2 regions of the Billgrantia sp. NRB1 genome follow, and region 2 is predicted to be linked to the other one. Evidence: predicted binding sites of a transcription regulator. Region 2 holds the regulator's gene; the other holds the start of a gene.
What was found. The regulator LexA, encoded in region 2, represses DNA repair genes until DNA is damaged. The targets are predictions, from matches to a motif close to TACTGTNTANNTANACAGTA.
Positions count from the first base shown of each region.

Region 1: the regulator LexA is predicted to act here: its motif matches at 1,844-1,863, upstream of recN (DNA repair protein RecN).

Region 1 is NZ_CM167783.1:3,936,622-3,940,026, forward strand. It holds gene dnaK (molecular chaperone DnaK) at 1-925, opposite strand, end outside; gene grpE (nucleotide exchange factor GrpE) at 1,057-1,689, opposite strand; gene recN (DNA repair protein RecN) at 1,916-3,405, shown strand, end outside.
Region 2 is NZ_CM167783.1:1,876,201-1,879,605, forward strand. It holds gene dinB (DNA polymerase IV) at 1-959, opposite strand, end outside; gene lexA (transcriptional repressor LexA) at 1,000-1,644, opposite strand; gene ACZIYR_RS08545 (TetR/AcrR family transcriptional regulator) at 1,850-2,515, shown strand; gene ACZIYR_RS08550 (L,D-transpeptidase family protein) at 2,518-3,033, shown strand; gene nagZ (beta-N-acetylhexosaminidase) at 3,153-3,405, shown strand, end outside.

The DNA.
Region 1 (3,405 bases), 2.1 Mb from region 2:
CCAGCGACTCCAGCTTGGCCCGGGTCACCTTGACGTTGAGGTGCTTGGGCCCGGTGTTGTCGGCGGTGATGTAGGGCAGGTTGACGTCGGTCTGCTGGGCGCTGGAGAGCTCGATCTTGGCCTTCTCGGCGGCTTCCTTGAGGCGCTGCATGGCCAGGTTGTCGCCGGAGAGGTCGATGCCGCTGTCGCTCTTGAACTGATCCACCAGGTAGTTGATCAGGTGCATGTCGAAGTCTTCGCCACCCAGGAAGGTGTCGCCGTTGGTGGCCAACACCTCGAACTGGGTCTCGCCGTCGACGTCGGCCACCTCGATGATGGAGATATCGAAGGTGCCGCCGCCCAGGTCGTAGACCGCGATGGTCTTGTCGCCGCGGGCCTTGTCCATGCCGTAGGCCAGCGCCGCCGCGGTGGGCTCGTTGATGATGCGCTTGACCTCGAGGCCGGCGATACGGCCGGCGTCCTTGGTGGCCTGACGCTGGCTGTCGTTGAAGTAGGCCGGCACGGTGATGACCGCCTCGGTGACTTCCTCACCCAGGTAGTCTTCCGCGGTCTTCTTCATCTTCTTCAGCACTTCGGCGCTGACCTGCGGCGGTGCCAGCTTCTTACCCTTCACCTCGACCCAGGCGTCGCCGTTGTCGGCCTCGGTGATGGCGTAGGGCACCATCTTGATGTCCTTCTGGACGACGTCGTCCTTGAAGCGACGGCCGATCAGCCGCTTGATCGCGTACAGGGTGTTCTGGGGGTTGGTGACCGCCTGGCGCTTGGCTGCCTGGCCCACCAGCGTCTCGCCGTCGTCGGTATAGGCGATGATGGAGGGCGTGGTGCGCGCGCCCTCGGCGTTCTCGATCACCTTGGCGCTGTCGCCGTCGAGCACGGCCACGCAGGAGTTGGTGGTCCCCAGGTCAATACCGATGATGCGTCCCATAGGAAATCCTCGAAAAGTCGTTGCTTGAATTCGTCTCTGCGGCGCTTGCCGCGGGGTTGTCGTCTATCTGGGGGGCGGCGCCTGACTTTTCAAGTCCCGCCGCACAAGTCCCTTGATTCGCCGGCGGCGGCTCAGCCCGCCGCCTGGCTGACCACCACCATGGCCGGGCGCACCAGGCGACCGTTGAGCAGGTAGCCCTTCTGGATCACTTCCATCACGCTGTTGGGCTCGAGCTCGGGATTGGGCACCATGGCCATCGCCTCGTGGTACTGGGGGTCGAAGGGCTCGCCGGCCGGGTCGACCGTCTCGACGCCGAACTTGCCCAGCACGTCGCGCTGAAGCTTCAGCGTCATGGCCACGCCCTCGCGATGGGTTTCGCTGGCGTCCTCCTCCATGGCATCCAGCGCCTTTTCCAGGCTGTCCACCACCGGCAGCAGCTCCTTGACGAACTTCTCCAGGGCGAACTTACGCGCCTTCTCGGCCTCCTGCTCGGCGCGACGGCGCACGTTCTGCGCCTCAGCGGCGGCGCGCAGCGCCTGGTCCTTGGCCTCGGCCACGCTCTGCTCGAGCTCTTCGACCCGAGCCGCCAGCACTTCGGCCTCGGGGTTGGCGCCCTCGGTATCGAAGGTTTCGCCCTGCTCTTCGACCAGGCCCTCGAGCTCCTCCTGGGCCAGGCGGCTCTCGGCCTCCTGCTCGGGGGTCTCGCTCTCCTGTTCGTGACGAGCCAGCTCGTCATCCAGCGGGGTCTGAGGTTCTTTGGCCATGGGCATCTCCTGAAACGCTAGGTCGGCCCGCGGGCCGCGCATGATTCGGGGTGGCAATCACGTTGCAATCTGCCGGCTATATGGGGGCCATGGCGACAATCTCAAGGGATGGGCAGCGAGGATGGCACCGCGTGCATTGAGCGCCGCCCTGGACTACTGTATAAAAACTCAATATCCGTGTATGGATATCCAGCTACGCCGTTCAGCCAGCGCCGGGAGGAGAATGATGCTGACTCAGCTAGCCATTCGTGACTATGCCATCGTCGACACCCTTGACCTGGAGCTGGCCGGCGGCATGACCGCCATCACCGGGGAAACCGGCGCCGGCAAGTCGATCCTGCTCGGCGCCCTGGGGCTGTGCCTCGGCGAGCGCGCCGACGCCGGCAGCGTTCGCCACGGCGCCGAGCGCGCCGACCTCAGCGCCCGCTTCGATATCGCCGCGCTGCCCGCCGCCCGCGCCTGGCTTGCCGAGCGCGAGCTGCCCGACGACGACTGCCTGCTGCGCCGCACGGTTAGCGCCGCCGGCCGCTCCCGGGCCTGGATCAACGGCCAGCCGGCTACCATCGCCGACCTCAAGGCGCTGGGCGAGCATCTGGTGGAAATTCACGGCCAGCACGCCCACCAGGCGCTGCTGCGCGAGGAGACGCACCTGCGCCTGCTCGACGACTTCGCCGGTCAGCGCCAGGCGGTGGCCGAGCTGGCCGAGACCTTTCGCCGCTGGCAACAGGCGCGCCGGCGCCTCAAGCGGCTGGCGGAGAGCGGCGACGAGGCCCAGGCCCGTCGCCAGCTGCTGCGCTACCAGGTCGAGGAGCTCGACGGCCTGGCCCTGGGCGATGACGAGCTGGAGGGGCTGGAGCAGGAGCAGGAGCAGCTGGCCCACGCCGAGGAGACCCTGCGTGAGGCGCAGTTCGCCACCGACTGCTGCGACCACGACGAGGGCGGCGCCCTGTCGCTGCTGCACCAGGCCACCAGCCGGCTCTCCGCGCTGCCCGGCCACCAGCAGGGCAGCCTGGCCGAGGCCCTGGCCATGCTGGGCGAGGCGCGCATTCAGGTAGAGGAGGCGGCCCGCGAGCTGCAGCGCTTCGTCGATACCACCGAGTTGGACCCAGAGCGCCTGGCCTTTGTCGAGGCGCGCCTGGGCGAGGTCCATCGCATCGCCCGCAAGCACCACGTGATGCCCGAGGAGCTCCCCGCCCTGCATCGCCGGCTCGGCGAGGAGCTCGAGGGGCTGGAAGGCGGCGACCAGGACCTCGAGACCCGGCGCGCCGAGGTCGAGGCCCTGCGCGACGCCTGGCGCGACCAGGCCCGCCGCGTGGGCGAGGCCCGTCGCAAAGCCGCCAAGCGCTTCGGCAAGGCGGTCCAGGAGCAGCTGACCTTCCTGGCCATGGGCAAGGCGCGCTTCGAGGTAGAGGTGGAAGGGCTCGACACCCCCCAGGCGGAGGGGCTGGACGCCGTGCGCTTCCTGATCAGCGCCAACCCCGGGCAGCCGCCGCGCCCGCTGACCAAGGTCGCCTCGGGCGGCGAGCTGTCACGCATCAGCCTGGCGATCCAGGTAGTGGCCGCCCGTCATTCGACCATTCCCAGCCTGGTGTTCGACGAGGTGGACGTGGGCATCTCCGGGGCCACGGCGGAGATCGTCGGCCAGCTGCTGCGCCGGCTGGGCGAGGGTGGCCAGGTGATGACGGTGACCCACTTGCCCCAGGTGGCGGCTCAGGC
Region 2 (3,405 bases):
TGGTCTAGCAGGGCGCTGAACGTCTCGAGCGCCGGGAGGGCCCCGCGCCCCTCCAGCGTCGTCAGGCCGAAGTCGTCGAAGCGAACCTTGACGAAGAGTCCCGCCAGCGGAGGGTGCCCGTGACGGGCGAGGCGCGCCTTCAGGCGCTCGCACAGCGGCGCCAGGGCGGCATGGCAGTGGGCGAGGTCGGGCAGGTCCTGGGCGAAGGTGGTCTCGACGCTGACCGATTTGCGCTCGCGCTCGAGGCGCACGGGGCGGTCGTCGATGCCGCGGGCCAGTTCGAAGAGTCGGCGTCCGAACTTGCCAAATTCCTGAACCAGCTGGGTCAGCGGCAGACGCTGCAGGTCGGCGCAGGTGGTGATAGAGAGCGATGCCAGTCGGGCCGCCGTGGCGGGGCCTACCCCGTGCAGCCGGGTCACCGGCAGGTCGTGCAGAAAGGCGTCGACGCCCTCCGGGGGGATCACGGTGAGACCGTCGGGCTTGTCCCAGTCGCTGGCAATCTTGGCCAGGTACTTGGTGGGGGCGGCGCCCACTGAGACCGTGATGCCGGTGCGGGCCAGGCACTGCGCTTTGAGCCACTGGGCCATCCAGGTGGCGCTGCCGGAAAAGCGTGTGACCTCGGTGACATCGAGAAAGGCTTCATCCAGCGACAGCGGCTCCACCAGGGGGGTGAGTTCGTGGAAGATGCCCTGGATCTGCTGGGAGACTGCCCGGTAGCGCTCGAAGTCGCCGGGCAGCAGCGTCAGTTGCGGGCAGAGCCGCAGCGCCCGGGCCGTCGGCATGGCGGAGTGAATGCCGAAAGCGCGCGCGGGATAGTTGCAGGTGGCGATCACCCCGCGCCGCTCGGCGCTGCCCCCGATGGCCAGCGGGATGTCGCGAAGGCGGGGGTCGTCGCGCATCTCCACCGCGGCGTAGAAGCAGTCGCAGTCGGCGTGGAGGATCTTGCGACTTTGATTCATCGAAACGCCAGCCAATTCAAGACGCATCGAAGCCAGCTTCTTACCCCAGGGCCTGGCCGTTGCCGCCGCGAATCACCCCAACCCCGATACCCTCGATCTCCAGCGGCTGATGGCGCAGGTCCACTTCGATGGGCGGGAAGTCGGGATTCTCAGCGGCCAGGGTGACGCGGTGGCCCTGACGTTGAAAGCGCTTGACCGTGACCTCGTCATCGAGCCGGGCCACGACGATTTGGCCGTCGCGCACCCGCTCGGTGCGATGTACGGCCAGCAGGTCCCCCTCGAGGATGCCGATCTCCTTCATCGAGAGGCCTCGGACCTTGAGCAGGTAGTCGGCCCGGGGCGTGAAGAACTCCGGCGGCAGGGGGCAGTAGCGATCGATATGCTCGGCGGCCAGGACCGGGCTGCCAGCGGCGACTTCGCCGATGATCGGCAGGCCCTCTCCGCTGGGCTCGGGGTTCGATTCGGTCTCCTGGGCGGGCAGGCGAATCCCGCGAGAGGTGCCGCGGATGACCCGGATCACGCCCTTGCGCTCCAGGGCCCGCAGGTGTTCTTCGGCGGCGTTGGGGGAGCGAAAGCCCAGCGCACGGGCGATCTCGGCTCGGGTGGGGGGGTAGCCGAAGTCGTTCATGGTCTTGACGATGAAGTCATAAACATTCTGCTGGCGGGCGGTGAGGGGGCGTGTCATGCGACCTCCGGATGAACGTATCGTGCTCTATTGTGAAAGTATACAGCATGGAGGTTCATCCAGTAAAAGTCGCGTGTCATGGCAGGCTGGTTCCAGCCTTCTAGTCGTTTCAAACAGCAGGCTTGGGAGCCGAATTGAGAAAGTCCCGCGCTTCACGTAGGATGCAGCTACGTTTAAAACATCCGTTTCCAGCGGAGCCTGAGCGATGGCCCAAACCGATACCGTCACCCGGATTCTCGATACCGCCGAGGTCCTGTTTGCAGAGCGCGGCTTCGCCGAAACCTCGCTGCGGACCATCACCAGCAAGGCCAGGGTCAATCTGGCCGCGGTGAACTACCATTTCGGCTCCAAGAAGTCGCTGATCCAGGCGGTCTTCGCGCGTTACCTTGACCCTTTCACGGAGCGCTTCCATCGGGCCCTTGACGAGCTCGAGGCGCGCCACGCCGGTCAGGTCATTCCGCTGGAGCTGCTGCTGGAGACCATGGCCCGCACGGTGCTGGAAGTCCCCGCGGAGCGCAACAGCCTCAAGGTGTTCATGAAGCTGCTGGGGCTGGCCTATAGTCAGGCCCAAGGCCATCTGCGCCGCTATATCCAGCAGGAGTATGGCGGCGTCTTCACGCGCTTCACCGAACTGGTACGCCAGGCAACGCCGGAGCTGCCCGACGCCGAACGTTTCTGGCGGCTGCACTTCGTGCTGGGTACCGTCATCTTCACGCTGTCCGGCCTGGATGCGCTGCGCGATATCGCCGAGAAGGACTATCAGGAACATGTCACGGTGCGCGACCTCATTCGCCGCCTGCGCCCGGTGGTGGTGGCGGCCATGAAGGCGCCGCTACCTCCCGCGCCGGCGGTGCACGCCGAGGCCGGCTGAGCATGCGGACGCCGCGCCTGTCGGAGCTCCCGCCGGAAGGGGTGTGGCTCGAGGTCGATGTCGCCGAGCAGCGCCTGGTGGTCTGGCAGGGCGAGCGTACGGTTGCCGAATGGCCGGTCTCCACGGCGCTGGCGGGGACCGGTCAGGCCGAGGGCAGTGGCGCGACACCGCTTGGCTGGCACTATATCCGTGCCGCCATCGGTGCCGATCAGCCGGCCGGCAGCGTGTTTCGCGGTCGCCGGCCCACCGGCGAAGTGTTCTCGGCGTCCCTGGCCGCCGAGCATCCCGAGCGCGACTGGATCCTCACCCGTATTCTTTGGCTGTGCGGCCTGGAGCGAGGCGTCAACCGCGGCGGCAGCGTCGACAGCCAGCGTCGCTATATCTACCTGCACGGTACGCCGCCGAGCGAACCCATGGGCGTGCCGCGCTCCCACGGCTGCATCCGCCTGCGGGACAAAGCGCTGCTGGCGCTCTTTGCCCTGGCGCCCCCCGGTACGCCCGTCTGGCTGCATGATTGAGCGTTTTCGGCGAAGCTTTGAGGTACCGCAAGTTGCGCTTCGATCATGACCCGCACGCCTATTCCCGTCGATGACTTTGGTCTAGAATCGGCCCCCTTCGATTCCCGAGGAACCTGCTCATGACCCAGTCTCTCGGCCCGGTGATGCTCGACCTGGAAGGCACCCAGCTGACCGATGAGGAGCGTCACCTGCTGAAGCGCCCCGAAGTAGGGGGGGTGATCCTCTTCGCCCGCAATCTCGAGGATGCGCGTCAGACGCGTGCCCTCTGTGATGCCATTCGGGGCGTCCGTCCCGAGCTGCTGTTGGGTATCGACCAGGAGGGAGGGCGAGTCCAGCGTCTTCGCCAAGGGGTGACGCGACTGCCCTCCATGG